DNA from 2 places in the Providencia sp. PROV003 genome. Region 1 is predicted to be linked to the other one. Evidence: predicted binding sites of a transcription regulator. Region 1 holds the regulator's gene; the other holds the start of a gene.

Region 1 (15,792 bases):
AACCTGCCTGTAATCCCCATTAACACCAAGCGTGTTACCCATGTTGGTGACGTCGTTCTTGCTATTGGTAACCCCTATAATATTGGTCAAACCGTCACCCAAGGTATTATTAGCGCAACTGGCCGTGTAGGGCTAAGCTCAACACGTCGACAAAACTTCCTACAAACTGATGCTTCAATTAATTCAGGTAACTCAGGTGGTGCATTAATCAATACTGAAGGGGAATTAGTTGGTATTAACACGCTTTCATTTACCGCAGGCCAAGGTATTAGCTCTGAAGGGCTAAGTTTTGCTATTCCAACGGCACTAGCGACTAAAATCATGGATAAACTAATCCGTGATGGTCGGGTGATCCGCGGTTACATTGGGATCACCGCCCGCGAACTACCACAAATTAGGTCAAACAATAATAATATCAATCAAATACAAGGTTTACGTGTTTTCCAAGTGGCTCCGAATGGGCCTGCCGCCAAAGCGGGGATTTTGCAAGGTGATATTGTTTTATCCGTTGATGGTAAGCCTGCCATTTCGGCGGCAGAAACCATGGATTTAGTTGCTGAAATTCGCCCCGGAAGTAAAGCCGCAGTACAAATATTACGGGATGGCGAAGTCAAAAATATTGATGTTATTATTGAGGAAATCCCTGAAGGCCAAGCGGGTTAATTTATTCATTCTCTTTGTAATAAAAAAGGTTGTTCCATTCGAAGAACAACCTTTTTTTGGGTTTAACTAAGTCAATAGGTTTACTACCGACCTGTCTAACAATATGACTAATCGTCAGAATGTACTCGCTGAATATCGGCACCTAAACCACGTAATTTATCTTCAATGTGCTCATAGCCGCGGTCAATATGGTAGATACGGTCAACCGTCGTAGTCCCCTCGGCTATACAACCCGCAATAACTAAACTTGCTGAAGCGCGTAAATCTGTTGCCATCACTTGGGCGCTGGTCAGTTTTTCAACGCCATGGCACAACACAGTATTACTTTCAATTTCAGCATGAGCGCCCATTCGGATCAACTCTGGAATATGCATGAAACGGTTTTCAAAAATCGTTTCGGTGATCATCCCTGCACCATCAGCAACAAGGTTGAGCAAACTAAATTGTGCCTGCATATCCGTTGGGAAACCTGGGTGTGGTGCTGTACGTAAAGTAACTGCTTTCGGGCGTTTACCTTCCATATCTAAGCTAATCCAGTCATCCCCTAATTCGATTTTCGCACCAGCTTCACGTAATTTAGCTAATACAGCATCAAGTGTATCTGGGCGTGCATTACGACAAATCACTTTCCCACGAGAAACTGCGGCGGCGATTAAAAATGTCCCTGTTTCGATACGATCAGGTAGAACTTGGTAGACACCGCCACCTAAGCGCTTAACCCCCTCAATCACAATACGGTCAGTACCTGCACCTGTAATTTTGGCACCAAGGGTATTAAGGAAATTAGCAGTATCTTCAATTTCTGGCTCACGAGCCGCATTTTCAATCGTTGTCGTACCTTCAGCCAACGTTGCTGCTGTCATAATAGAAACAGTCGCACCCACACTGACTTTGTCCATCACAATGCATGCGCCTTTCAAACGGCCGTCTACTGTTGCTTTTACATAACCATCTTCTAGAACAATATTTGCGCCTAATTGTTCTAAACCAGAGATATGTAAATCAACAGGGCGCGCACCGATAGCACAACCACCTGGTAAAGAAACTTCACCATGACCAAAACGCGCGACTAATGGTGCCAATGCCCAAATAGAAGCACGCATCGTTTTAACCAAATCATAAGGTGCACAATAAGTTGTCACAGTGCTAGCATCGACATACACAGAACCATTACGCTTAACTTTCGTACCAAGCTGATTCAGTAATTTAATGGTGGTATCAATGTCCCTTAAATGAGGGACATTCTGAATTTCTACTGGCTCTTCAGCCAATAAAGCAGCGAACAAGATTGGTAATGCCGCATTTTTTGCGCCAGATATAGTCACCTCACCCTCTAACCGGGTTGGCCCTTTAACTAAAAACTTATCCATTCAAGTGTTCTCGTATGTCGAATTTTACAGGCTGTTCGCTTAGGCTTTTAAATCAAAGACCACTAAGTTTACGATCGCGCTCCCATTGCGCAGGGGTGTACGCTTTAATTGATAAAGCATGAATGCGGTTATCCGCAATATACTCCATCAAAGGCGCATAAATTGCTTGCTGTTGCTTAACACGGCTCATGCCGTCAAACATGTCACCGACGGCAATAACCTGAAAGTGGCTGCCATCACCAGTAACAATAGCCTCATCCAGAGACAGCTTATCCATCAATACTTGCTTAATTTCGTTGGTATCCATAATGACTCAATTTTATTAATTATTTGTGATTTATAATATTACCCTAACTCACCATGTTTCGTTGCCTATATCAAAACATCGTAATCGGAGCAGTCAAGGCAAGACCCTATCCTAAAGGATTAAGCTTAACACTTAAACCAAAGAAAACGCCTCTCGAGCTGAAAAGCACATAGAGGCGCTTATTTTTACATAACTTGACTTAGTTTAGGACATTTAACCTAACTCGCAATCACCGTTTGAACCCCATATAGTTCAATCAATGTTTTCAAGTTCTCACTAATACCAGTAATACTCAGCGAGCGGTTCTTAGCTTGGAACTCGCCTTTTAAACGAACTAGCATCGCAAGACCTGCAGAGTCAACATGTGTTAAACCGGATACATTGATATTACCTATGCTTTCTAGTAATACCGTCTTTTTATCCCAAAACACCATTAAAGAATCGCGGTCTAACGTCCCCGTTAGATGCAATGTCATTTCTGTTTGTTCCCATGCTAACGGGTGGCTCATATTACTTTTTCTCTTCTAAAGTAATCGGGGCTTTTGCGCTAGCTTCTAACTGTTTTGTTAGACCATCAACGCCTTGCTTACGTAAAATATCACCCCATTCGTTTTGTTTGGTGGTGATCATGCTCACACCTTCTGCAATCATGTCGTACGCTTGCCAGTAACCTGTTTTACTATTTTTACGCCATTGGAAATCTAGACGTACAGGTGGGCGACCATTGGTGTCAACGATTGTTACACGGATAGCAACAATGTTTTTATCCCCGATAGGTTGCTCTGGTGCAATCTGATAAGTTTGCCCATGATACATCGCTAATGCCTGGCCATAAACCTGTTCTAGATAAGCTTCGAATGCTTTGAAGTAAGCTTCACGCTGCGCTGGGGTTGCACCTTTATAGTAGGTGCCTAACACTAAAGCGCCCGCATATTTAATTTGAACATAAGGCAAAAGCTCTTCACGAACAATCGTTCTTAAATACTCAGGATCTTGCTTAATTTTCGGCTGTTCTGCTTTTAATCGATTAAAAGTTTTCGCTGCCGCTTCATCCATTAATTTATAAGGGTTGGTTTGGTCTACCGCCATAGCAAATGGAGCAATAACAAGCATGGCAACCATCATTAAACGTTTAAACATAATTAATTCCTTTACTATTCAAAGAGAGCTTCAAATTACTCTGTCGCTGGCTCTGTACCTTGACTATCACCACTCTTATACAAGAACTGTCCGATGAGATCCTCTAGCACCATGGCAGGCTTAGTGTCTTCTAGACGCCCGCCATTTTTCAATATTGCAATACCTAACTCTTCATCATCTGGGCCAATATTCATTGCGATATATTGCTCCCCTAGTAACCCAGAAGTACGAATTGAAAGTGAGCTAGAGTCAGGAATATTGTCGTACTCGCTCAATAAATCAATTTTAACTTCGGGAATATAGTTTTTTTTGTCTAAAGTGATACTGGCAACTCGACCAATAACCACCCCACCGACTTTAATTGGTGAGCCTTCTTTTAAACCTCCAATGTTTTCAAAAGAGGCAGAAATTTGGTAGGTAGATTGGCTCCCAATCGACTTCAAATCAGCAACTTTTAAACACAAAAAAATGATTGCGGCTATCGCCAGCAACATAAAACAACCCACCCATATTTCACTTTTTTTACTTTGCATGACTTAGTTCCCAAACATCAGTGCGGTAAGTACGAAATCCAGTCCTAAAACAGACAATGATGCATGCACAACGGTTCGTGTTGTTGCTTGACTTATCCCTTCAGAAGTGGGGATTGCATCATAGCCATTAAATAGCGCTATCCAAGTTACTGTTAAAGCAAAAACTAAGCTTTTAATCACACAGTTAACCAAATCTAGCCGCCAATCAATTGAGGATTGCATTGACGCCCAGAAAAAACCTTCATCGATACCCTTCCAATCAACACCAACCAATGCGCCGCCTAAGATACCGACAGCAACAAAAATCAGTGATAACAATGGCATACTAATAAAACCAGCCCAAAAACGCGGAGCAATGACTCGCCTTAAAGGGTCAACTGCCATCATTTCAAGGCTAGAGATTTGTTCAGTTGCTTTCATTAGACCAATTTCGGCCGTTAATGCTGACCCTGCCCGCCCAGCAAATAATAGAGCTGTCACAACAGGACCAAGTTCACGTAATAGGGAAAGCGCCACCATCATCCCTAAGCTTGCCTCTGCACTAAATGTTGTCAGGACAAGGTAACCTTGTAACCCAAGAACCATTCCAATAAACAAACCTGAAACAGCAACTATCAGTAAAGACTGTACGCCAATGGCATACAATTGTTTCATCAATAATGGCCACTGTTTACGAAACTCTGGTTTGCCAAGTAAAGCACGAAACAGCATATAACCAGCTCGACCAAACGCAGAAAAAATATCAATCCATCGGCGTCCGAAGGCTGCGATCGCCTTTATTATCATCTTATTTTACCCTAATAAATCAGCCAGATAATCATTGGCGGGAAAACGGAATGGTACCGGACCATCGGCAATACCATCAAGGAATTGCCGCACACGGGGATCTCGATTTTCACGTAATTCATCCCCTGAGCCATGTGCAATAACATGCTGCTGCGCAACAATATATGCTTTATCAGCGATGCTCAACACTTCTGGAACATCATGGGATACAACGACACATGTTACCCCAAGTGCTTGATTAAGCTCATCGATCAGTTTGACTAAAACCCCCATTGTTATCGGGTCTTGCCCCACAAAAGGTTCATCAAACATAATTAAATCAGGATCAAGAGCAATTGCCCGAGCTAAAGCCGCACGTCGCGCCATACCACCAGATAACTCAGACGGCATTAGCTTTGCTGCGCCACGTAACCCGACGGCTTCTAATTTCATCATTACCGTAGTATGAATCAAAGATTCCGATAAATTAGTATGTTCACGCAGTGGAAAAGCGACGTTATTAAATACGTCCATATCCGTAAATAAAGCACCTGACTGGAATAACATGCTCATTTTTTTACGTGATTGGTACAGCTTTGAACGTGACAAACTAGGAATGTTGTCACCATCAAACCAAATTTCACCTTCATTTGGTCTTAATTGACCACCAATCAAGCGCAGCAGTGTGGTTTTACCGATCCCTGATGGCCCCATAATCGCCGTAATTTTCCCACGAGGAACTGTTAGGTTAATATTTTCAAATATTTTCCGACTTCCTCGAGTAAAGGACATGTTCCGAACTTCAATTAAGTTGTCTGTCTGTGCTTGCATTGTTAAATAACTCGTTATACATCGTGCTTGAATATTTTTTATCCGTTCAGATGTTACCGAAAGATAAACTGAAAATCGTCAAATATCACAACCAAATAGAATTTATAGTATTATAGCGTCGAAAATGTGACTTTTAGTGTTACAACTGTATATTTATATAAATGAAACAGGCTATAAACAATAGTATTTACTTATAATCAGTAAAAATTATCAGTAAAAACAGCCGACAGCTCTTAGAATTCCGTAATTTATTGTACTTAAGAATACGCGAATTTACCCATGTTTTTTTGGTCCAAGATGCTATGGGATCTCACTTTACATACCAATTAAACATCGTCTCGCAATGAAATAACAATTAGACGCAAAACTATCCTTAAAGATAGCTTAACAGACAAAATACTTACTGATACTAAGTATTCGTTATACAATTTAATTCCGCTTATCCGATTAACTTAAAAGCTACGCATGGAACTAGAAATGTCAAACTTCGATTTTCAGAAAGTAGGTAAAGAAGTTCTCCATATCGAACACGAAGGTATAAAAAACCTTGAGCAATACATCAATACAGACTTTGACCGCGCTTGCCAGCTTATTTTTGGCTGTGAAGGGAAAGTCGTCGTTATGGGGATGGGAAAATCGGGGCATATTGGCCGTAAAATTGCCGCTACACTCGCAAGTACAGGGACACCTTCGTTTTTTGTTCACCCCGGAGAGGCCAGCCATGGTGACCTCGGGATGATTACCCATAAAGATGTCGTGTTAGCTATTTCCAACTCCGGTGAATCAGGGGAGATTTTAGCTTTACTTCCTGTTTTAAAAAGAATTAAGGTTCCCTTAATCTGTATGACCAACAACCCTGATAGTAATATGGGGAAATATGCTGATGTCCATTTGTGTATAAAAGTGCCACAAGAAGCGTGCCCTCTAGGACTTGCACCAACCACGAGTACGACTGCAACACTGGTCATGGGTGATGCACTCGCGATAGCCTTGTTAACCGCTCGAGGTTTTACAGCTAATGACTTTGCACTTTCTCACCCAGGCGGCGCACTAGGGCGCAAACTTTTACTCTTAGTTCGTGATTTAATGAATACGGGTGATGATATCCCCCATATTCCTAAAAGCGCGTCTTTGCGTGAGGCTTTAGTCGAAATTACACGCAAAAAACTTGGAATGACCGTTATTTGTGATGACAACATGAATATTGAAGGCATTTTCACTGATGGGGATTTACGCCGTATATTTGATATGGGTATTGACTTAAATAATGCTAAAATTGCCGACTTGATGACCCCTGGAGGTATCCGCGTTTCTCCAAATCTGTTGGCTGTTGAAGCCCTTAATTTAATGCAATCTAAACATGTTACATCTTTATTAGTTGCCGATGGTAATCAATTAGTGGGTGTGCTACATATGCATGATTTGCTTCAAGCGGGTGTTGTATAACATAAGGAAATACAATGAATTCGGGAAATATAGAAACCTGCTATGGCCCTGTTGCCAACGCCATACTCACAAAAGCAGCAAAAGTGAAATTACTGATCTGCGATGTGGATGGTGTAATGTCTGATGGTTTGATTTATATGGGAAATAATGGCGAAGAGCTTAAAGCTTTTAATGTTCGTGATGGCTATGGTATCCGCTGCCTATTAACATCAAATATTGAAGTTGCCATTATCACAGGTAGAAAAGCCAAACTCCTTGAAGATAGAGCACAAACACTAGGCATTACATATCTTTACCAAGGGCAAAGCGATAAGCTTTTGGCGTATCAGCAACTGTTAGATACACTACAACTATCAGATGAACAAATAGCTTATATTGGGGACGATCTGATCGACTGGCCAGTTATGGCAAAAGTAGGCTTATCTGTCGCCGTAGCGGATGCACATCCGTTGTTACTGCCAAAAGCTGATTACATCACCCGACTTGGTGGTGGCAAAGGTGCAGTCCGCGAACTTTGTGACCTTATTCTTCTTTCTCAAGGTAAATTAGAAGAAGCGAAAGGTTTATCAATATAACGAATAGATTAAATTCATGAGCAATGCGAAGAAGTGGTTAATCATTATTTTATCCTTGATTGCATTAGGGCTTATTGGCTGGAACTTAGCCGGTAATGATGCTATTAACCCAGAGGATAAAGTAATTAATGATGGGCAACCTAATTATCAAACTGATGATTCGGTGACTTTTGTCTATAATCCAGCGGGAAATTTAGCTTATAAGCTCGTATCAGATAAAATAGATAACTACACTGAAGGGAAAATCACTTGGTTTTCAAAACCTGTTTTAACCACTTATAACGAGGCTGGTCAGCCTACATGGACGGTCAAAGCCTTCAAAGCCAGATTAACAAACGATAGAATTCTCTATCTATATAGTGATGTTCAGGTCGATAGCTTAACTAAAGAGTCACAGATACAACGAATTACAACTGAAAGTGCAGTTGTCAATTTGACAACACAAGACGTTTCATCTGACGATAAAGTGACCATTATTGGACACGGTCTAAATTCAACGGGCTTGAAAATGAAGGGGAACCTTCGTACAAGAACGGCAGAATTAATCGAAGATGTAAAAACTCATTATGTGTTACAACCAGAAGAGCATTAAAATGAATCAAGTAACTAAGAAGCGTTTTATTCAAGGGGCTGTTGCCAGTGCAATGTTAGCTCTTAGCCTACCTGCGGTAGCACTGAAAAGCGATACACAGCAGCCAATGACGATTAATTCGGTCAAACAATCTCTTGATTTAGAAAAAAACGTCACCACCTTTACAGATGACGTGATCATTAAACAAGGCTCAATTGATATTCGAGCCAATAAAGTGGTTGTGACTCGTCCAAGCAGTGACTCTGATAAAATAATTGTTGAAGCATTTGGTAGCCCAGTCACGTTTTATCAATTACAAGATGATGGTAAACCAATTAAAGGGCATGCAAGTAAGGCACGCTATGAGGTTGATAAGCAGCTCGTTACACTAACGGGTAATGCATACCTCGAGCAGTTAGATAGCAATATCCAAGGTGATAAAATCACCTATTTGGTGCCGACGCAACAAATGGAAGCATTTAGTGATAAGGGCAAACGCGTAACAACCGTGTTACTCCCAGCACAATTGCAAGAAAAAGGCCCAGCGGCGAAAAATTCATCAGCAACTACGAGTAAGAGTAAATAATCGTTATGGCGACACTAACCGCGGAAAATCTGGCAAAAGCCTATAAAAAACGCAAGGTTGTTGAAGATGTAAGCCTTGAAGTTAAATCAGGCGAAATTGTTGGCTTACTAGGGCCAAATGGTGCTGGTAAAACAACAACCTTTTATATGGTGGTCGGCATTGTTCAGCGGGATGCAGGCAAAATTTTGATTGATGGCGAAGACATCAGCCTCCTACCGCTACATGAACGTGCGCGTCGCGGTATTGGCTACCTTCCTCAGGAAGCCTCTATTTTCCGTCGCCTAAGCGTTTATGATAACCTGATGGCTGTATTAGAGATCCGCGAAGATTTGAATTCACAGCAACGCAAACAGCGTGCTGAAGAACTGATGGAAGAATTCAGTATCACCCATCTTCGTGACAGCCTAGGGCAGTCTCTATCAGGAGGTGAGCGCCGTCGTGTAGAAATAGCGCGTGCACTGGCAGCGAACCCCAAATTTATTTTATTAGATGAGCCCTTCGCTGGGGTTGACCCAATTTCAGTGCTCGATATCAAAAAGATTATTCAGCACTTAAGGGATTATGGCCTTGGCGTTCTAATTACAGACCATAACGTACGCGAAACATTAGATGTCTGCGAAAGAGCTTACATTGTGAGCCAAGGGCACCTGATTGCTCATGGTACGCCAACCATGATCTTAGAAAATGAACAAGTGAAACGGGTATACTTAGGTGAAGGTTTCCGGTTATAAATTACGTGTCAGCTTTCTTTTTCAAGGAGAATAAAACACTTTCATGAAGCAAAGTTTGCAGCTTAGAGTTAGTCAACAACTTGCAATGACACCCCAATTGCAGCAGGCTATTCGCCTGTTGCAACTGTCTACACTTGAGCTGCAACAAGAAATCCAACTAGCGTTAGAAACTAACCCGCTTCTTGAACAAGAAGAATTAAATTCTGAAACCGAATCTATTGAATCTCTGAGTGATAATACTGACAGCAGTGAACTTGATACCAAAGACGCACTTGAAAACCAAGACATGCCTAATGAGCTTCCTTTGGATGCTGATTGGGATGAAATCTACACAGCGGGTACGCCTTCAGGCACCACTAATGATTACAGTTATGATGAATTACCCGTTTATCAAGGTGAAACCACACAGACTTTACAAGATTACCTAATATGGCAGTCTGAGCTGACGCCCTTTACTGATACAGACCGTGCGATAGCCACCTCAATTATTGATTCAATTGATGATTCAGGTTATCTCACCACTACAATTTCTGATATACATGAAGGAATTGCTAACCCTGAAATTAGCTTAGAAGAAGTTGTCGCTGTTTTAAAACGAATTCAACATTTCGACCCATTAGGCGTCGCCGCTCAAGATTTAAAAGAATGTTTACTGATTCAGCTTTCGTTATACCCCAAAGAAACCAACGGGCTACAAGAAGCCAAACTAATTATTAGCAACCACATTGATTTGCTTGCAAATCGTGACTTTAGGCAACTCAGTAAATTAACGCGTCTAAAAGAAGATGCGTTAAAAACCGCCATCGATTTGATCTTAACGCTTAACCCTAAACCAGGCCAATCCATTAATACTGGGGAATCAGAATACGTAATTCCTGATGTTTTAGTGAAAAAAATAGCAGGACACTGGCAAGTTGAGCTAAATACAGATAGCATCCCTAAACTGAGTATTAATAATCATTATGCTTCTATGGCTAATAATTCAGCGAATGAGGGTGACACACAATATATTCGTAGCCATCTTCAAGAAGCAAAATGGTTAATAAAAAGCCTAGAAAGCCGTCATGAAACACTATTAAAAGTGGCGACTTGTATTGTGGAACAGCAACAAGAATTCTTTGAGCTGGGTGAAGAGTATATGAAACCAATGATATTGGCTGATATTGCCTATCAGGTCGATATGCACGAATCAACCATCTCTCGAGTGACAACTCAAAAGTTTCTCCATAGCCCGCGAGGCATTTTTGAGTTGAAATATTTTTTCTCCAGCCATGTCAGTACGGATACAGGTGGCGAAGCCTCCTCAACCGCAATTCGAGCGTTGGTGAAAAAATTGGTTGCTGCAGAAAACCCTGCAAAACCATTGAGTGACAGTAAATTGACGAGTATGCTGGCCGAACAAGGCATTCAAGTGGCTCGCAGAACTGTCGCTAAGTATCGTGAATCGTTATCTATTCCGCCCTCAAACCAGCGTAAACAACTGGTTTAATTGATAAAATAAGGAAGGTTGTATGGAATTTCAGATTACTGGACACAATATTGAAGTTACTCCAGCATTGCGCGAAACTGTTGAGAAAAAACTCAAAAAATTAGAGCAATTGTTTGATCGTATTAATAGTATCCAAGTTGTCTTGAAAGTTGAAAAGGTTCAGCAAATTGCTGAAGCAACCGTGCAAGTCAATGGAGCGGATCTCCATGCATCAGCGGAAGAAAACGACATGTACGCAGCTATCGACTTACTTGTCGATAAACTGTCGCGCCAATTAACTAAGCACAAAGAAAAACTGAGACAACACTAATACATTTATCCGGCTAGCAACTGAGCCGATGAATGTTTCGAACCAGATGGTGGCATACACCATCTGGTTTTGTAGTCCTAAGTGAACAATAAAATGAATAGTGATATAGAAATCCAGTTAAGCGTTGTTTTATCATCAGCCTGTACACGTAATAATGTTGTGTGCACGAGTAAAAAAAGAGCCTTAGAAATTATTAGTGAGCTGGCTGCCGTTGAATTGGAATTACCTGAAAATACGGTATTTGAAGCATTATTAACCAGAGAAAAAGTAGGTACGACAGGTATTGGCGGTGGAATTGCCATTCCTCATGGAAAGCTAAGCGAAGGTGATAGCGCACGCGCTGTCGGTGTATTTTTACACTTAGAGGAACCAATTGCTTTTGATGCAATTGATAATCAGCCTGTAGACCTGCTTTTCGCGTTACTGGTGCCATCTGACCAATGTAAAACGCACCTACATACATTGTCACTTATCGCTAAAAAACTAGCAGATAAAACATTGTGCAAGCGCTTACGCAGCGCACAAAGCGATGATGAGCTATACAGTATAATTATAGAGTAAATGATAAATTATGTTTCTTGTCATAGCTAAATGATATTATTATGATTTCTAATGTAGAAATGGCAAGATACCGCTTATCAAGAAACACATCATTAGGAAACAAAAGGGAGTAAGCTCATGGTGCTGATGATTGTCAGCGGCCGTTCCGGTTCGGGAAAATCCGTTGCCTTACGTGCGCTGGAAGATATGGGTTTCTATTGTGTGGATAACCTACCGGTTGTATTACTACCGGAGCTAGCTAATTCATTGGCTGATCGTAATATTTCAGCAGCAGTGAGCATTGACGTGCGTAATATGCCCGACAATCCAGAAATCTTCGAAGAGGCTATTGATAAACTACCATCAAGCTTCTCTCCTCAGCTATTGTTTCTGGATGCCGATCGCAACACCCTTATTCGCCGTTACAGTGATACTCGCAGGTTGCATCCTCTTTCGAGTAAAAACCTTTCTCTTGAAAGCGCGATAGATGAAGAAAATGAATTGCTAGAGCCACTGCGCTCTCGTGCAGACTTAGTTATTGATACCTCTGAGATGTCAGTTCATGAGTTAGCTGAGATGCTAAGAACACGTTTAATGGGCAAACGTGAGCGTGAGCTAACCATGGTGTTTGAGTCTTTTGGCTTCAAGCACGGTATTCCTATCGATGCTGACTATGTGTTTGACGTGCGCTTTTTACCAAACCCACACTGGGACCCCAAATTGCGCCCAATGACAGGTCTTGACCGCCCTGTTGCCGCATTTTTAGATAGGCATACTGAAGTGCATAACTTTATTTATCAGACTCGTAGCTACTTGGAGTTATGGTTACCTATGCTCGAAACCAATAACCGCAGTTATTTGACCGTGGCGATTGGCTGTACGGGCGGTAAGCACCGTTCTGTTTATGTTGCAGAGCAACTTGCCGATTATTTCCGTTCCCGTGGCAAAAATGTACAATCTCGCCACAGAACACTGGAAAAACGTAAATAAATGGCAGTAAAAGCCACTATTACACTAAAAAATCGGCTCGGTATGCATGCAAGGCCGGCTATGTTACTCTATGATTTAGTTAAACAATTTAACTCAAAGGTTATTTTGCGTAATAATAGCCAAATTGAGGCTGAGGCCGATAGCGTTATTGCGATGTTGATGTTAGACTCGGAACAAGGTAGTAAGATTGATATTGAGGTTAGCGGCCCCGATGAAAATCAGGCTTTATCCGCAATTATTAACCTGTTCGAAAGCGGGTTTGATGAAATTTGAGAAACAATAGTCAAGCTAAGCTGTAACAATAAAATTTCAATCTGCGTATTTTTACAAAGGCAGGCTTAGAGATCGTGATCGCGATCTCTTCCCTTTAAAGCGTATAGCGCCTAATATTTTAAACAAATTTATTTACAGCGACACCCCCTACCTTTTGGGTGGGGGGTGTTTGCTTTGTACGTCTCTATTGGAGTGTGGTATGACAAAGCCAACAATTATTATCAATGATTTAGATGCTGAACGCTTGGATGCACTGATGGAACAGCCGGCTTATGCGGGCACACCTGTTGCAGAAGCACTCAATGATGAACTTGACCGTGCGGATATTCTTAGCCCACAAGAAATCCCAGCAGATGTCGTCACAATGAACAGTACCGTTCGCTTTTTAGATTTAATCAGTAATGAAGAGCATACGCGTACACTCGTTTACCCGGCTTCCTTAAAAGATAGCGCTGAACAATTATCAGTAATGGCGCCTATCGGTGCTGCACTGTTAGGTTTACATGTTAATGATGAAATCAGCTGGGAATTACCTAACGGCGTGCAAACCCGAGTTCGAGTACTAGAAATCGTTTATCAGCCAGAAGCAGCCGGTGAATTTCATCGTTAATGTTTATGGCAATAGAATTAAGGGGAGTTTAGCGGAACACACTGTTGGCTAAAGCCTCTGACCTATTCAAGCACTCATCTGAGTGCTTTTTTTGTACTGACTACTTTGCAGAGCAAGTTACACTTGTAACCCCCCTTTCCTACTTTAACCACTAAACCTATATAGCTAAACAGTGATAAAAATAGGCGCTGAGAATAGCGACTGCAATATGACACGCTGATGCTATTCAAATAATAAATTTAAAATCAACTAATTAACAGAATTCTTTATACTAAAATAAAACGCCTAATAAAATATATTAGGCGTTTTATTGTCAAACCGTTAGTAATAAGAGGCGTGTTACTCCCCAGCAATGCTCATTTCGGGGATCAAGACTGAACCACACTGAATATTGCTACGAGTTTCGATATCATCCGCAATAGTCACCATATTTGCCCACATATCTTTTAGATTACCGGCGATAGTGATCTCGCTTACAGGATATTGGATTTCCCCATTTTCTACCCAAAAACCTGAAGCACCACGCGAATAATCACCGGTAATGCCGCTCACACCTTGCCCCATTAACTCGGTCACGATTAAGCCTGTCCCCATTTGCCTGAGTAGCCCATCAAAAGAAAGACCTTGCCCTGCTATGCGCCAGTTATGAATTCCCCCCGCATGCCCGGTACTTTGTAAGCCCAGTTTTCTTGCTGAATAGCTAGTCAGTAACCAAGTTTGCAGAACGCCATCTTCCACAATATTGCGCTCAACGGTGCGTACCCCTTCACTATCAAATGGCGAAGAGGCTAACCCACCAATTAAATGCGGCTGCTCATTAATGGTTAACCAACTAGGCAGAATCTGCTTTCCTAGGCTGTCTAACAAAAATGACGACTTACGATAAATGCTACTGCCACTAATCGCCCCAACGAGGTGACCAAATAACCCTGTGGCGACTTCTGCAGCAAAAATCACGGGAGCCTTCATTGTTGGTAATTTTCTTGGTGATAAACGTGACAATGTGCGACGGGCGCATTCTTGACCTACCCATTCAGGGGATTGCAGTGCATCTATGCTACGGCCAATCGTATAAGCGTAATCCCGTTCCATCTGACCATTTTGTTCCGCAATTACACAGCTAGACATCGAATAACGGCTCGAACAATAGCTTTGCAGCATACCATGGGAATTACCAAATACACGGACACCGTAGTGACCATTAAAACTTCCACCTTCGGTATTTACAATGCGCGAGTCTGCATTTAGCGCTGACATTTCTGCCACAGAGGCTAAGCGAATAGCTTCTTCAGGTGAAAATTCAGTAGCTTGAAATAGCTTGAGATCAGGTGCATCAAAGGCCAATAATGACTTTTCAGCAGGCCCCGCACATAAATCTTCCGAGGTAAAACTTGCGATATCAATTGCTGCCTGTACGGTACGCTCAATCGCTTCAGGGCTTAAATCGGTTGAAGACGCGCTCCCTTTGCATTGTTGATGATAAACGGTGATCCCTAATGCGCCATCACTGTTAAATTCAACATTTTCAACTTCACCTTGACGAGTGCTTACACTGATCCCTGTACTTTTATTCACTGCCACTTCAGCAGCATCGCAACGTGTTTGTGCAAATTCTAATGCGCGTGCGACCGCTTCTTCGAGTTTTTTACGTTGTTCAGTGACTTGTTCAGTTATACTCATGCAATTAATCCAATAATGTGGGGAAAAGTGATTTTCTACCCTAACAAGCAAATGCTAGGTAGTCATAAAGGGGTTTTCCCAGTTACAATAGATAATAGTCAAATGTTAACACTCACAACGCAGTAAATCATGCTAATTACTCGTAATTACATTACTGTGTTTGGTAAAAAGGAAAATTGATATGGCCAAACAGCCTGATGACTGGCTGGATGATATCCCAGCGCCGCAAGACGAAGAAGAAGAGGAAATCATTTGGGTCAGTAAAAGCGAAATCAAACGCGATGCTGAGATCCTCAAAAAACTGGGTGCTGAGCTAGTCGATTTAAGTAAAAGCGAATTAGAGCGCATCCCATTAGATACTCAACTCCTTGAAGCAATTGAG
Region 2 (15,792 bases), 1.1 Mb from region 1:
CATCATTACTTAACGTTGAATTTGCATGAGTAACGTCAATTGATAAGGCACCAAAGCGCCCAAGGTTTTGCCCTGCACCAATGGAATAAGACTGGTAATGTTCACTAACTTGGCTTCCTCCATATGCGGTGATGCCATAAGGCAAGCCATAGATTAAGGTGAACTGACCAAATTTTGTTTTATCAATGCTATTATCATAAGCGCGGTATTCACCGCCAGTTACGCTATAAGAAAAATACCCTTCACGTTGTAATACGGGTAATGAAGCGAAAGGAACAATTTGGTATTGCTCGCTACCATTAGACTCTTTTATTGTGACATGTAAATCGCCGCTCCCCCCTGTTGGGTAGAGGTCTGTAATTTCAAAAGGACCAGCAGCCACTTCAGTTTGGTAGATAATGTAGCCATTTTGGCGGATTGTTACTTGTGCATTGCTACGTGCTATCCCGCGAACTACAGGCGCATAACCACGCAAGCTTTCAGGGGACATATCGTCATCTGTTGCCAATTGTGCACCACGAAAGGGCACACTATCAAAAACCATCGAAGGCGAAACACTATCACCTAAAGTTAATTGGCTTTTGATACTATTAATGCCACGCGATGCATAAGTGTAAATGGTGTCCCATTTACCGGATTGGTCATTATTACTGGACCATGTTGTATAGTTACGCAAACGCCAGGCCCCAAGATTTATACCGGGTCTTAAATTCACATAATGAGATGTACCATCTGAATCATTATTTTTTCGGTCGTAATTTTTTGAACCATTATAGCTATAGTTTAATAATAACGCGTTGATTCCATTGTCAATGTTAGCTAAATCAACATATCCCCTTGGGTTTCTATCCAAGGCAATTTGAGGAATACTAAGATATAAACGTTGTGAACCAAATTCAAAATCACTTTTTGCATCAGGAATGGCAGCAAGGTTTATACAGTGGCTTCCTGAATGTTGCAATTCAGGGTAATCATTAACTTTAATGCCAAATTCTTTGAGATCATTAAGAGATAAACAAGGAGCTAACTTGTTATTACTGTCTTTATCAAACTTAAGGCTTTTAGCACCAATTAGGTTGGTATTAACATAGATATCAACATAGTAATCCCCAGCTAATTGTTCATCATTTTCAAATTGTGATAGGTCAACTGAATCTTTATTAGGTAGCTCTAAAAAATCAGGGTCAAAATAGACTGTATCATCTGGTTTTTCTTCAGCATATAATGCCGTCGTATAGCCTAAATATAATAATAGGCCAAGAAATATTTTATTTAATTTCATATCGTAACCTAACTCATTTTATAAGTTTATATTTTCTTTTCGAGTGTTTCTGGTGCAGACCCATAGTCATTAATAACTTCCCATTTAATTATTCCATTAGAATTAGGGTTATTAACGTCAAAAGATGCACTTGCAAATGGTGCGACATAAGAAACATCATTTGCTTTAGTTCCATTAAAGCTAATGCTTTGAAAGTTCATAAAATAGGGAGTTGGGTTTTTAACAATAATGTTATTTCCTGACTTAGACCATACTAATTTTTTTTGTTCTTCAATAAAATCAACATTCTTTAAGCTTTTTGGACGATAGATCAGCTTCATTTGTGTTTTAAATGCAATTTGCAATGAATTTTCTGTTCTTTCTGTCGCAGGGATCGTTTTTATATTCAGCCAGAATAATGACTCTCTATCATTAGATAGTTTATTCTCAGTTAGAAAGATTCTAAGTGCATTTGTGTTATCTGGATTCAACCTAAATAATGGTGGTGTTATAGCAAAATCAGATTGTTTTTTTTCATCGATATTATCAATCCAAGACTGAATTAAATAAGGGATCTTATCTGGGTTTTCTACACTAATGCTGACATCTTTGTTTCCCTCATTGTAAATAACACGAGTTCCACCAATAATGACACCTGCATATGCAGTGTTTAATAGTGTAAATACAGAAATGAAAATATAGATAATGAATTTCATAATACCACCATTGATTATAATTATATAAGGCTTAATTCCTTTTAAACCTTATTTGTTATTTAGTTATAATTGATTGTAAATGTTGCTGTGCCGTTAGCAGGACCAGGAGTTACAGTGTCAGATTTAGCAATATAACGTGCTCTGAAGTCTAAATTATTTTCAACACCATCTTTTAATGGGTATGTTTTAGAGGCAGTAAATAGTGGGACTACTTTATTAGCATCATCAGTAATTTGAATACCGACACCAGTTGCAACACCAGTTTCTTCTTTTAATTTAATAACTTCATCATCGCCGATATAAGAATCCGCATCAAACTTAACAGAAGCACTTGTTACAGTCGTTGGGCAATTAATTAATTTAATGGTAAATTTAGTGGCGGCAGCAGTACTACCTGCACTTGGTAATGCGGTTTTTGAAACTTTACCTAAATTAACTTTTAATGCATCAGAACCAGCAGCTAATTCACAGGCTTGGTCAATAATTTCACCAGTAAAATCAATAGTACCATCCGCTGCTAATGCATTATTAATAGCAAAGATTGAGGATGCAGCAATTAATGATGCAAGTAAATTCTTTTTCATCTGTTTTTCTCCGGAATATAATTTATTTATTTTTCATTGAGTGGTTGAAAATATCAATTACTCAACTGAAGAGTATTTTGAATCTATTTTTTAAAATAAACAAGTTTTGTTATATTTGGTGAAATATAATTAAATTTTAATATGATTAATATCATAATAAGCAATTAACACACTATGGGTTAATAATTAACTCCATGTGCTTACTTAAAGTAAATTTCATTTTTACTGGGTTTTTTACTAAAGTTAAATAACGATATAAAACTAAGATTACCTATAAAGTGGTGGATAAATTTAATTTATCTCTTATATGGTGATTGTTTGGGTTTATCAGGCGTTAGCATATAGAGTATACTTGAAGTGTTTGTCATTTATATTATCTAAAAATGAAAAATCATTATAAATATCAAATCACGATGGTCTAAATATGCTTGTTTTGGTGTTTTTATTATGGATATCATTTATTAACCATCGCATTTCAATGGTCTATATAAGTGATTGCTTATTGTTTTTATTATCAATGGCTGAGAGAGAAAATTAAATGTTAAGCTAATTATCATAAATAAGATGGAGATGTATTCTTTTATTTCGCCACCTTATTTTAATGATATGCTTTTGTTTTAATTAGGCTTACATAAACAAATAATGAATTACTCAAGCCCTAATTCTTTTAATTTTCGAGTTAAAGTATTCCTTCCCCAGCCTAATAAACGGGCGGCTTCTTGTTTATGGCCCTTGGTATATGTCAATGCGCAACTTAGCATAGTACGCTCTAATATAGGGATTGTTTGTGCTAATAAATCGTCTTTACCTGCTGATAACGCGTTATTAGCCCACTTTTCTAATAATTCAAACCATTGTGCTTCTGAGTTGGCTTGATGTGTAGGTAAAGTTACGTATTCATTGGCCTTCAGGTTATTTTCTTCAGTATTTTGTATCGGGCGCTCTTCCAGCAAATCTTCCGGTAGGTCTTGCGGTAAAATTTCTTGGCTAGCAGCCATTACTGTGAGCCAGCGGCAAACATTTTCTAATTGGCGGACATTACCCGACCAATAATAGCGCTGGAGGATTTTTTCGCTATCAGCATGTAGCACTTTACTCTCTACACCTAACTCCTTAGCGGTATTTTGTAAGAAGTAATGCGCAAGGCGTGGGATATCTTCGGTACGCTCGCGTAATGGTGGTAATTGTACTCGAATGACATTCAACCGGTGAAATAAGTCTTCACGAAAAAGCCCTTCTTTGACGCGTTTTTCGAGATCTTGGTGGGTTGCTGCAATAATACGCACATCCACTTTTACAGGAGTATAACCACCAATCCGGTAAAATTGCCCTTCAGCGAGAACGCGTAGTAATCGAGTCTGCACATCGAGGGGCATATCGCCAATTTCATCTAAAAATAATGACCCATGATTGGCTTGTTCAAACCGGCCTTGGCGCACTTGGGTTGCACCGGTAAATGCCCCTTTTTCATGACCAAATAGTTCGGATTCAATTAAATCTTTCGGGATCGCAGCCATATTCAGTGCAATAAATGGCTGATTAACACGAGGACTATGCTGATGTAAGGCGTGAGCAACTAACTCTTTCCCTGTTCCTGATTCACCATTAATTAGCACGCTGATGGATGAGCGAGATAAGCGACCAATGATTCGATAAACCTCCTGCATGGCAGGGGCTTCACCAATCATGGTTGAAGACACAATAGGAGCCTGCTGTTTAGTATCCCGATCAGTGTGATTTTGTTCACGGCTGTGATTGAGTGCCCGTTCGACCAGTGCCACTGTTTCATCAATATCAAATGGCTTTGGTAGATAATCAAAGGCCCCAGATTGGTAAGCATTGACCGCGGCATCAAGGTCTGAATGCGCCGTCATGATAATAATCGGCAGTAAGGGATGAGATTGCTTAATAGTATTTAGTAATTCAATACCATTTGTGCCTGGCATACGAATATCAGATAACAACACGTCAGGAAGTGAGGTCTCTAAGGCAGCGAGAACAGCATCAGCGCTATCAAAACAGGTGCATGAAAATTCAGCACTGCTAAGTGCCCGTTCTAATACCCAGCGAATAGAACTGTCATCATCAACAACCCAAATTTTTCCCTGTGCCATAGATATCTCCTATTTTTTGATTGGTAGATAAATAGAAAACTCGGTATGCCCCGGCCAACTGGTAAATTCGATTTTACCCGCGTGTTGGTCGACTAAGCTTCGAGCAATAGATAAACCGAGCCCTGTACCATCAGGTCGCCCACTAACCATTGGGTAAAATAAAGTGTCTTGAATTGCTAATGGGATACCTGGGCCATTATCTTCAATATCAATACGCGCTGTTAGTCGATAGCGTTCACCTTGTAACATCACCTGAAATGCGGTGCGTGTCCGTAGCGTAATATTTCCCCCAGTTACCGCGAGAGCTTGCAGCGCATTGCGTGCTACATTTAGTAGTACTTGCTCGATTTGATCAGGGTAATATTCGAGTTCAGGTAAGCTTGGGTCATAATCACGAACCAGTGTGACGTTATCCGGCTTTTCTAAGGATAGCAAACGCGTCACATTTTCCATTATATGATGAATGCTTTGCTGGGTTTTAGGACCCGGATATTGCGGACCAAGCAACCTATCGACAAGTGCCCTTAAGCGGTCAGCTTGCTCAATGATAACTTGAGTATATTCATTCAGTTGAGGGTCAGGCAGTGCCTTAGATAATAACTGCGCGGCACCTCGCAAACCGCCTAGTGGGTTTTTTATTTCATGGGCAAGTCCGCGAATGAGCTCGCGGGCTGCAAGTTGTTGGGCATTTTGCGCTAATTCTTGGCTTAGACGCCGTTGACTATCAAGTTGAGAAAGCTCAACTAAAATAAATTGTTCAGAAAATGGCTGAGCACTGAAAGACATCACATGGGAATGGTTATTAAACACCAGTGTGACTTCATTTTCTGTAAAGCTATGCCCTTCCTTTAAACTACTCAACATCAGTTCATCATTGAGTGAACAATAACTAAAGAGAAGAGGGAGAGGGGTACCATATAGCTTACGCTGGCTTTGAGTTAAAATCTGGAGTGCAGCATGATTGGCATAGTGGATAACCAGGTCGTAATCCAAAATCAGCACGCTATTAATTAGTGAATCGAGAAGTTGTTCTGGTGCTGGCAAATGTTCGGTTTTCATGTAATGTTGCTCCTGCACTATTTTGGTGCATTATACCTGATAGACCAAACAACCGATATTTGATTTTGTTCCGCTAATATTTTACAGAGAAAAGGCCCCATCAAAAGATGGGGCAAGTGCTTCACGGCAACAAAGACTAGCAGTGGAACGGCGTGTTACACACTGTAGTACATTTCAAATTCGAGAGGGTGTGGTGCCATACGGACACGCTGGATATCGCTGCGAACTAATTCGATATAAGCGTCAATGGCGTCATTCGTGAATACACCGCCACGGGTTAAGAATTCACGGTCTTTATCTAACTCAGCCAAGGCTTCGTCTAAAGAGCCTGAAACTGTTGGGATTTCTTTGGCTTCTTCAGGTGGTAAGTCGTATAAGTTTTTATCCATTGCATCGCCTGGATGGATTTTATTGATAATGCCATCAAGGCCTGCCATTAACTGTGCAGCAAACGCGAGGTATGGGTTAGCCGCAGGGTCTGGGAAGCGTACTTCAATACGACGTGCTTTAGTGCTGGCAACCACCGGAATACGGATAGATGCAGAACGGTTACGCGCTGAGTAAGCCAGCATGACTGGTGCTTCAAAGCCCGGAACTAAACGCTTGTATGAGTTGGTTGTTGGGTTGGTAAATGCGTTCAGCGCACGTGCGTGCTTGATAATCCCACCAATGTAATACAGCGCCATCTCAGATAAACCGCCGTATTTGTCACCAGCAAACAGGTTAACACCGTCTTTAGACAAAGACATATGGCAGTGCATACCTGAGCCGTTATCACCGACGAGTGGCTTTGGCATAAAGGTTGCGGTTTTACCGTATGCATGGGCAACATTATGAACAACATATTTATAAATCTGGGTTTCATCCGCTTTTTTGGTCATAGTATTAAAGCGGGTAGCAACTTCGTTTTGACCTGCTGTTGCCACTTCATGGTGATGCGCTTCAACCACTAAGCCCATTTCTTCCATTGTGGTACACATTGCAGAGCGCAGGTTTTGTGATGAATCAACGGGGGGAACTGGGAAATAACCGCCTTGTACTGCTGGGCGATGACCTTTATTGCCGCCTTCGTATTTTGTGCCAGTATTCCACGCTGCTTCGATATCATCGATATGGTAGTAGCTACCATGCATATTATTGCCAAAACGGATATCATCAAAAACGAAAAATTCAGGCTCTGGACCAAACAGAACGATATCAGCGATACCGCTAGAACGTAAAAAGTCCTCAGCGCGTTTTGAAATTGAACGCGGGTCCCTGTCATAACCTTGCATAGTGCCTGGTTCTAAAATATCGCAACGGATAATTAAGGTTATGTCAGCAAAGAATGGGTCGATAACCGCGGTTGATGGGTCTGGCATCAATACCATATCTGATTCATTAATCCCTTTCCATCCACCGATAGATGAACCATCAAACATCTGGCCTTCTTCAAAGAAGTCTTCGTCAACTTGGTGAGCAGGGATAGTGATGTGTTGCTCTTTACCTTTAGTATCGGTAAAGCGCAGATCAATAAATCTAACATTTTGCTCTTTTATTAACGATAAAACATGTTCAGCGGACATTCTCGGCTCTCCTGGTCGGGTCTAATCAACAATCGTCTAGATGATGCGCTTGTTGTTTTTTGTCTAGCGGTAGTGAGTCGTGTAAAACGAGGCACTGTTATTCGCTCTGTAAATATACAAGCGAAAATCATGCCAACTTTTTAAATTATAGTAAATTCTGATTGTTACAAAGAAATGATGGGAGAGAAAATGATAAAATGGAATAAAATGCACTAAATTGGTGCTTTTTGTTAGTTGTTTGCACTGTTTTGGTGCGTTTTTTTTAAATGTGAATCATTTATGTCATGCATTCATCATAAATATAATATTTTATGTTCTTCGCTTATGCCAGTATTAATAAGGATATATTTGAGCAACATTGAGTATTGAATCTAAATATATTTTTGTACTTTACATAATATTTATGTGGAAAAGTGACGACATAGTTAATAGGGGTATAAATATATGGCAAGATCTCAAGGTTGGGCTCCACCATTAGCATGGGGACCGTGGGTTAATCTTCATACGCACGTAGGGAATAGCGCTTATACTGTTTCATTTGATGCAGTATCAAGTCTGCAATCAACATTTGATGCTGAAATACAATATGTAACCAATTCAGGTGATAGAATCGTTCGTACTATGGGGCCTAGCTCATATAGAATTAATGGAAATAATGGGGCAGGACAAGACCGGATTAGGTTTAAGAGCCATTCAGTAGGGCTGACGATAGAAGTTAGGTACTAAATATAAAAGTGGCTTTATGCTAACTTTACTTATTCATCAAAGATTTAAATAAATTTAAATTAGATTGATTGTTTAGATTTTGGTAAAAACCATCATCTAATGAATGGATGTTTCCTAAATGAATGTTTTTTTGAATAAGAACGTTATTAAAATAAACATTCATTTTTTTATTTTTATTTTTGGTTAGAAAATCATATAGTTTAGGTCGGCAATTATTTGTATTGCTAAGTGTTATAAAAACAATATGTTCATTATTTTTTGATTCATCCTTATATGATTCGATACATTCTTTATCTAATTGAAAAAAAGAATTATTTGTAGAGTAAGATAAAATGTTATCGCTTTTAATTTTGCAACTAATGAGCAATAGCCCCGTTATAATTGCTATAGATGAAATAAAAAAGATTTTTTTTGAATTATTCATAAATGTTATTATCATTCCAAATACTCAATTGTTTATAGTATAAACTATAAACAGAATATTTCATGTTATTTATTCTGAGATGCGAGAAGAGTAGAACTCGTATATATAAAGAAAGCCCATATAACAAAGAATATGGGCCTCTTACATTATTCATCGTTACTATTGGTTAGTAACGTATTCACTTCTTCAATTTGTTTTACTGCATCATTGATGATGGATGCAATTTGGCGAGTTTGTTCTTCATTGAGCTGCTTTAAAACCATTTTATGGCGTAATAATGCTTTAAAACGACTGACCGCCATTTCAATGTCTTCCGCTAAATTACCACCTTGTTGCATATCGCGTGCTTTTGCCAGTTTACGGGCAATCACCACTTCTATGTCTTTATTCTGAGCTAAATGCGATGCTCCTTCAGGCGTGATAGTAAAGCTTTTACGGTTCCGCTCAACAATTTGTGATTCCAAGAAGCCTTGTTCTTCTAGTAGTGTAAGAGTTGGGTAGATTACACCAGGGCTAGGCACATAAAGGCCGTTAGAGGCTTCTTGAATATCTTTAATTATCTCATAGCCATAACTTGGTTTTTTGGCAACTAATGAAAGCACCATAATATGAAGGTCACCATGGTCAAATAGACGACGCAGACCTTTGCCTCTTCCTCGACCCCTTTGGCGCTCACCGCCATGTCCATGGCCATGACGCCCTTCACCGTGGCAGCATTTTTCACCATGTCCGTGACCATGACGGCCTTCACCGTGGCAGCATTTTTCACCATGTCCGTGACCATGACGGCCTTCACCGTGGCAGCGTTCTTCACTGTGTCTGTGACTATGACGGCCTTCACCATGGCAGCGTTCTTCACTGTGTTCCTGACTATGACGCCCTTCACCATGGCAACATTCTTTGTGTTCATGACGATGATTACCATGACAGCCGTTATGGTGGTGGTCATGCTGATTTTCGTCATGCTGTGCATAATATACATGACGACAAGATTTAATTAGCATATAGTTATTCCTTAGTTTGTAACTTTAGATATATCGAATCTATTTTGTCGTTTCACTATATTTAGATATATCTAATTAGTCAATTTAGATATATCTAAATGACACAAAAAGACATTAAAAAAGGTAGTTAAGAAAGAAAGTCTATTTTATATTCTTTTTTTTGGCTGCTAATATTGAGTTTTTAGCGTATTATTCTGCTACTTTGTGAATTATTAGTGCTGATACTCACTATTTTATTGGGTATTTTGGCGCTGTTATGCAACTGAATGTTTTTTCGTTAAAAACTTTTTATACAGTGATGGGTTTCACATTTATTCCACTTCTGCGGAAAAACGTGTAAAATAACAGCAAATTAACGTAGAAAGTATGTTTTGGTCGATAATAACGGCTAAAAAAGCATATTCCTTTCCTGTCAATTAAACGGTAAAAATCCTTGTCAATTCAAAATTTAAGAAACATCGCCATCATCGCTCACGTTGACCATGGCAAGACCACACTGGTTGGTAAATTACTGCAGCAGTCAGGTACGTTCGGTGAACGTGAAACTGTTGATGAGCGTGTTATGGACTCCAACGACTTGGAGAAAGAGCGTGGTATTACCATCCTTGCTAAAAATACCGCTATCCAATGGAATGGTTATCACATTAACATCGTAGACACCCCAGGCCACGCCGACTTTGGTGGTGAGGTTGAGCGCGTTATGTCTATGGTTGACTGCGTTCTGCTGGTTGTTGATGCGATGGATGGCCCAATGCCACAGACTCGCTTCGTAACGCAAAAAGCGTTCGACCACGGCTTACGTCCTATTGTTGTTATCAACAAAGTTGACCGCCCAGGTGCACGCCCTGATTGGGTTGTAGACCAAGTATTCGACTTATTCGTGAACTTAGGTGCAACGGATGAGCAACTCGATTTCCCTATCGTTTATGCATCTGCATTAAACGGTATTGCAGGTCTTGACCATACTGAAATGGCTGAAGACATGACGCCACTGTACGAAGCTATCGTAGAGCACGTTGCGCCGCCAGCAGTTGACATCGATGGGCCATTCCAGATGCAAGTATCGCAATTAGATTACAACAGCTACTTAGGCGTAATCGGTATTGGCCGTATTAAACGTGGTGTTGTGAAGCCAAACCAACAAGTCACTGTTATCGATAGTGAAGGCAAAACTCGCAACGGTAAAATCGGTAAAGTTCTGACACACTTAGGTTTAGAGCGAATTGACTCACAGCAAGCCGATGCGGGCGATATCGTTGCTCTAACTGGTTTAGGTGAACTGAATATTTCTGACACTATTTGCCAAGTGGGTAGCGTTGAAGCTCTGCCTGCATTAGCCGTTGATGAGCCAACAGTTAGCATGTTCTATTGTGTTAACACCTCACCATTCTGCGGTAAAGAAGGTAAATTTGTGACTTCACGTCAAATCCTTGACCGCCTGAATAAAGAACTGGTGCACAACGTGGCACTACGTGTTGAAGAAACTCAAGACCCAGATGCATTCCGTGTTTCTGGTCGTGGTGAACTTCACTTATCTGTTCTGATTGAAAATATGCGTCGTGAAGGTTTCGAATTAGCCGTTTCTCGTCCGAAAGTTATCATTCGTGAAATCGATGGCCGTAAACAAGAGCCATTCGAACAAGTTACTTTAGACGTTGAAGAGCAAAACCAAGGCGATGTGATGAAAGCGTTAGGTGAGCGTAAAGGTGACCTACGTGACATGATGCCAGATGGTAAAGGCCGTGTGCGTCTTGACTACATTATCCCAAGCCGTGGTTTGATTGGTTTCCGTACAGAATTCATGACGATGACCTCAGGTACTGGTTTACTGTACTCTACATTCAGCCATTACGACGATGTTCGCCCAGGCGAAATCGGTGGTCGTCAGAACGGTGTTCTGATCTCTAACGGTCAAGGTAAAGCAGTTGCTTATGCACTGTACAGCTTACAAGATCGTGGTAAGTTATTCTTAGGTCACGGTGCAGAAGTGTATGAAGGCCAAATCATTGGTATTCACTCTCGTTCTAACGACTTAACAGTTAACTGCTTAACGGGTAAAAAACTGACTAACATGCGTGCGTCAGGTACTGATGAAGCGACAACATTATCACCACCAATTAAAATGACTCTGGAACAAGCTCTTGAGTTTATTGATGATGATGAATTAGTTGAAGTGACTCCGCAGTCTATTCGTCTGCGTAAGCGTCACCTGACTGAAAACGATCGTCGTCGCGCGAGCCGTACAAAAGAAGACTAATTTTTAGTTAAATTAGTTAATAAGAAGGCGCCGAAAGGCGCCTTTTTTATGGGTTGAGTTGTGGGTAAACACCCGGCCCTATAGGCAGTCCTGCAAAGTACCAGCCAACAAGCAATAACATCCAAACTATAAAAAAGACAATAGGATACGGTAATATTAAGGTGTAATAAGTTCCGAGCTGTGCATTTTTATAGTAGCGTTGTAAAAAACCTAAAAAGAGAGGAAGAAAAGGTGACATAGGTGCAAGTGGTAGCACCGCTGAATCTGCGATACGAAACACAATCTGAGCAAATGCAGGGTGAAAACCTAGTAGCACAAACATAGGAACAAATATTGGGGCGAGGATCGACCAGATAGCTGAACCACTTGCGATAAACATACAAAGGAAAGCGGATAGGAACATCAAACCAATAAACGCAGGTACTCCGGTCATACCAAGGGCTTCCAGTAAGTCGGTTAACCCAATCGCCATAAATTTCCCCATGTTACTCCAGTTAAAAAAAGCAACGAATTGTGAAAGGGGGAAAACCATAACAATAAACCCTGCCATACTTTTCATTGGGTCAACTAATAAATCAGGAATATCATTAGGCTTTTTGATTTGCTTTGTTGATACACCATAGGTAATGGAGACCACGAAAAAGAAAATAATAATGACAGGAACAATCCCTTTAATGAAAGGGGATGGGATCACTGTATTGGTGACTGGATCGCGTAGTGGGGCACCTTCAGGCACAACAAGTAAAGCCACTAGACCGATAAAAACTAATGCAGACAGCCCACTCATCAATAATCCACGGTTTTGAATAGGTGTTAATTGTTCGATTCGGTCATGGGATGTGCCTTCCCATATAGGCAGGCGAGGTTCGATAAATTTATCAGTAAGTAGTGCCCCCGCAATCGTGAGTACAATCACTGACGTAGCCATAAAATACCAGTTATCAATAACACTAACATGAAGGCTTGGGTCAATGATCATGGCCGCTTCTGTACTTATCCCTGACAATAAAACATCCGTCGTGACAATCAATAAGTTAGCAGTAAAACCTGAAGCGACCCCTGCAATTGCAGCTAGTAAGCCAGCAACAGGATGACGGCCTACAGCAATAAAAATTAGCGCTCCTAAGGGTGGCATGACGACCAGCGCAGCATCAGAAGAGATATGGCTAAAAAAAGCAATAAATAGCACCATATAGCTGGCATAACGTTTATTAATGCCGGAAGCCATTTTATACATCAGAGCTTGGAGTAAACCGACTTTTTCGGCTAAACCGGCACCAATCACAAGTGCAAGAATGGCACCAAGAGGGGCAAAACTGCTAAAATTTTTAACAATATTGGGCAAAATCCATTGTAATCCCTCAACGCTTAATAAATTTTTAACGCTAACCATTTCGTCATTGGCTGGGTTTTTAACGGATAAACCAAACCAAGACAAAATTGCAGTAGCAATCATGAGTACCGCAATCAAATAAACAAATAAAATAAACGGGTTAGGTATTTTATTTCCCACGCGCTCTATCCAGCGAAAAATCGCACCGGGGCTTTTGTGATGAGTTGTTGTGTCACTCATAGAATTTCCTTGTGTCTGTATTCATTGTTATTGTTATGACTATTGAGCGGGATAAATCCCGCCAGTATAAGGAACTACTTTAATTTTGAAGGCGTTACATCTTTAGGGATAGGACATTGATAGGGTGCGGTTTGTCTTTGTTGATGAAACTCAGCTTTAGCTTGTGCTAATAATTCTGGTTTTAAGAACAACTCAAGTGCACTGGATGCCATAATTTTTCCTGCGAGCAGCATTCCTTTATGAGCAATGGATGTGCGCCCCTGAGCGACTAACTGCCATGTATGTAGTGCGGTACCGAATGCGAAGCATGGGCTAAAACACTGTGCAGTAGGGGTCACCCAACTGACATCTCCTACATCTGTTGAGCCATACATTAATTCTTTTGATTCAACGTAAGGTAGCACTTCGTCAGTGAGTACTTTATTACCTTGCCTTTCACACCAAAGCACCCCTTTTTCACCGCCACTACGAGCTGCATTCAATTTGGCATTGCGCAAATCATCTTTAGTCAGAGTGCTATAGATTTGTTCAGCGAATTGGCGTTCTTGTTCTGTATATTCAGGGATGCCAAATTCCGTAATATGATTAAACATCGCATGTTCTAGAGTGCGATTCGGTACATAGTTTGAACATGCTTTGTCAAAACGCACCTCTAACTGAGTGCCGGTCATTAAGGCCGCGCCTTCAGCAATCTTAATAACGCGTTGGTAAATATCTTGCGCTTCATCGAGCTGCGGAGCGCGCACAAGGTAAAGAACCTCTGCATCTGCTTGTACGACATTTGGAGAGGCACCGCCCGTATTGGTGACGGCATAATGAATGCGTGCCTCTTGAATAATGTGTTCGCGTAGAAACTGAACGCCGACATTCATGAGCGTTACTGCATCTAAAGCACTACGTCCAAGATGAGGTGAGTTTGCTGCATGTGATGCAATACCTTTAAAACGAAAAGCCGTTTGAATATTAGCAAGAGACTTGACGTTGAAAACGCCACTAAAAGATTCTGGATGCCAAGTAATTGCGGCATCAACATCATTGAATAGTCCTTCCCTCACCATGAAGGTTTTACCTGAACCGCCTTCTTCACCCGGACAGCCATAGAAACGTACCGTACCCGATAAGTTATTTTCTTTTAGCCATGCTTTGACTGCATAAGCGGCGGATAAGGCAGCGGTACCTAACAAATTGTGACCACAGCCGTGGCCATTTCCATTTTCAATAACTGGGCTAGGTTCACTGCATGCCGAATGTTGGCTCAGGCCTGCAAGGGCATCGAATTCCCCGAGTAGTGCAATAACGGGAGTGCCTGAACCGTAACTTGCGATAAAAGCGGTTTCGATATTACCAACGCCTCTTTCGACGTGAAAACCTTCCTTTTCTAACGCATCAGCGAGCAGAGTCGATGAGTAAGTTTCTTCAAAACGTGTTTCTGGATGATCCCAAATATCATCACTTAATGTAGTGAATTGATGTTGGTTTTTTTCAATATAATCATTAATAAATGATGTAAATGTATTATCCATTTTGAGCTCCGAATTCAGGTAAATGCAGGGCGATAGTGGACAGCGTTTTAACGGCGGTCGTCATCACTTGTTCATCGAAATCAAAGCGCTCATTGTGGTGACCCGCGCTGAGCTGGGTGCCAAAAATCATATAAGTTGCTTGTCCCCCGAGTTGTTTGACGCGCTCCATAAAGTAGGTTGCATCTTCAGAGCCCGCGGCTTGGGAGCGGTCTTTCACCACAGATGTGAATTCAGGGAGGTGGGCTTGAGCCAAATCGCAAATAAAATCAACCCATTGTGGACTTGGATGGCTACTTTGTGCAGCGCCCATTAATTTAATATCAACGGAAACATCTTGCATCTTGGCTGCACCCTCGACGATATTTAGGGCTTTTTGATAGATAAACTCATTAATTTCATTAGTTTCACCTCGAGTTTCTACTTTTAATAACGCAGAGTCTGGAATGACATTTCGACCGATCCCTGCTTGTAAAACCCCAACATTTATTCGAGAACTACCTTCACTATGGCGTGGAATGCCATATAAGCCTAAAGTCGCATGGGCTGCGGCCAGTAATGCATTTTTACCATCTTCAGGTTTTGCACCTGAATGAGCAGCAACACCTTGATAGGTAACATCAAATTTAGTTGTCGCTAAAAAGTTTTTGCTGCCACAAACGACCTCGCCTTGTGGGACTCCAGTTCCAAGGTGAATAGCAACAAAAAAATCGACATCATTGACAACACCTGCCTCCATCATGGATTTCGCGCCGCGAGTGCCTTCCTCCGCTGGTTGGAAAATAATTTTAATACGACCGGAGAGTTTGGATTCGTATTGTTTGAGAACATGCGCAAGCCCTAATCCAATAGCGGTATGGCCATCATGACCACAGGCATGCATCATGTGTGGGTTACAAGAGGCAAACCCTTCATTGTAAGGACGGTGTTGGCACGAAAGGTCTTCGTTTAGGTCAAGGGCATCCATATCGACTCGGAAAGCTAGAGTT

What was found. The regulator sigma-54, encoded in region 1, starts transcription at its own class of promoters, with help from an activator protein. The targets are predictions, from matches to a motif close to GTTGGCACANNTTTCGCTNT.
Region 2: the regulator sigma-54 is predicted to act here: its motif matches at 7,417-7,436, upstream of glnA (glutamate--ammonia ligase).

What each region holds. Positions count from the first base shown of each region.
Region 1 covers NZ_CP096369.1:1,529,865-1,545,656, reverse strand. The annotation lists gene degS (outer membrane-stress sensor serine endopeptidase DegS) at 1-663, shown strand, start outside; gene murA (UDP-N-acetylglucosamine 1-carboxyvinyltransferase) at 771-2,033, opposite strand; gene ibaG (BolA family iron metabolism protein IbaG) at 2,086-2,340, opposite strand; gene mlaB (lipid asymmetry maintenance protein MlaB) at 2,559-2,849, opposite strand; gene mlaC (phospholipid-binding protein MlaC) at 2,851-3,480, opposite strand; gene mlaD (outer membrane lipid asymmetry maintenance protein MlaD) at 3,516-4,013, opposite strand; gene mlaE (lipid asymmetry maintenance ABC transporter permease subunit MlaE) at 4,017-4,799, opposite strand; gene mlaF (phospholipid ABC transporter ATP-binding protein MlaF) at 4,806-5,609, opposite strand; gene kdsD (arabinose-5-phosphate isomerase KdsD) at 6,087-7,055, shown strand; gene kdsC (3-deoxy-manno-octulosonate-8-phosphatase KdsC) at 7,070-7,630, shown strand; gene lptC (LPS export ABC transporter periplasmic protein LptC) at 7,647-8,222, shown strand; gene lptA (lipopolysaccharide ABC transporter substrate-binding protein LptA) at 8,224-8,787, shown strand; gene lptB (LPS export ABC transporter ATP-binding protein) at 8,793-9,518, shown strand; gene rpoN (RNA polymerase factor sigma-54) at 9,562-11,007, shown strand; gene hpf (ribosome hibernation promoting factor) at 11,030-11,317, shown strand; gene ptsN (PTS IIA-like nitrogen regulatory protein PtsN) at 11,411-11,878, shown strand; gene rapZ (RNase adapter RapZ) at 11,996-12,847, shown strand; gene npr (PTS phosphocarrier protein NPr) at 12,848-13,120, shown strand; gene rnk (nucleoside diphosphate kinase regulator) at 13,320-13,730, shown strand; gene pmbA (metalloprotease PmbA) at 14,070-15,410, opposite strand; gene yjgA (ribosome biogenesis factor YjgA) at 15,592-15,792, shown strand, end outside.
Region 2 covers NZ_CP096369.1:418,834-434,625, reverse strand. The annotation lists gene M1F14_RS01800 (fimbria/pilus outer membrane usher protein) at 1-1,282, opposite strand, end outside; gene M1F14_RS01795 (molecular chaperone) at 1,309-1,977, opposite strand; gene M1F14_RS01790 (fimbrial protein) at 2,037-2,561, opposite strand; gene glnG (nitrogen regulation protein NR(I)) at 3,209-4,675, opposite strand; gene glnL (nitrogen regulation protein NR(II)) at 4,685-5,734, opposite strand; gene glnA (glutamate--ammonia ligase) at 5,890-7,299, opposite strand; gene M1F14_RS01770 (colicin Z C-terminal domain-related protein) at 7,744-8,025, shown strand; gene M1F14_RS01765 (hypothetical protein) at 8,051-8,449, opposite strand; gene M1F14_RS01760 (PadR family transcriptional regulator) at 8,596-9,453, opposite strand; gene typA (ribosome-dependent GTPase TypA) at 9,887-11,710, shown strand; gene abgT (p-aminobenzoyl-glutamate transporter) at 11,757-13,283, opposite strand; gene M1F14_RS01745 (M20 family metallopeptidase) at 13,358-14,806, opposite strand; gene M1F14_RS01740 (M20 family metallo-hydrolase) at 14,799-15,792, opposite strand, start outside.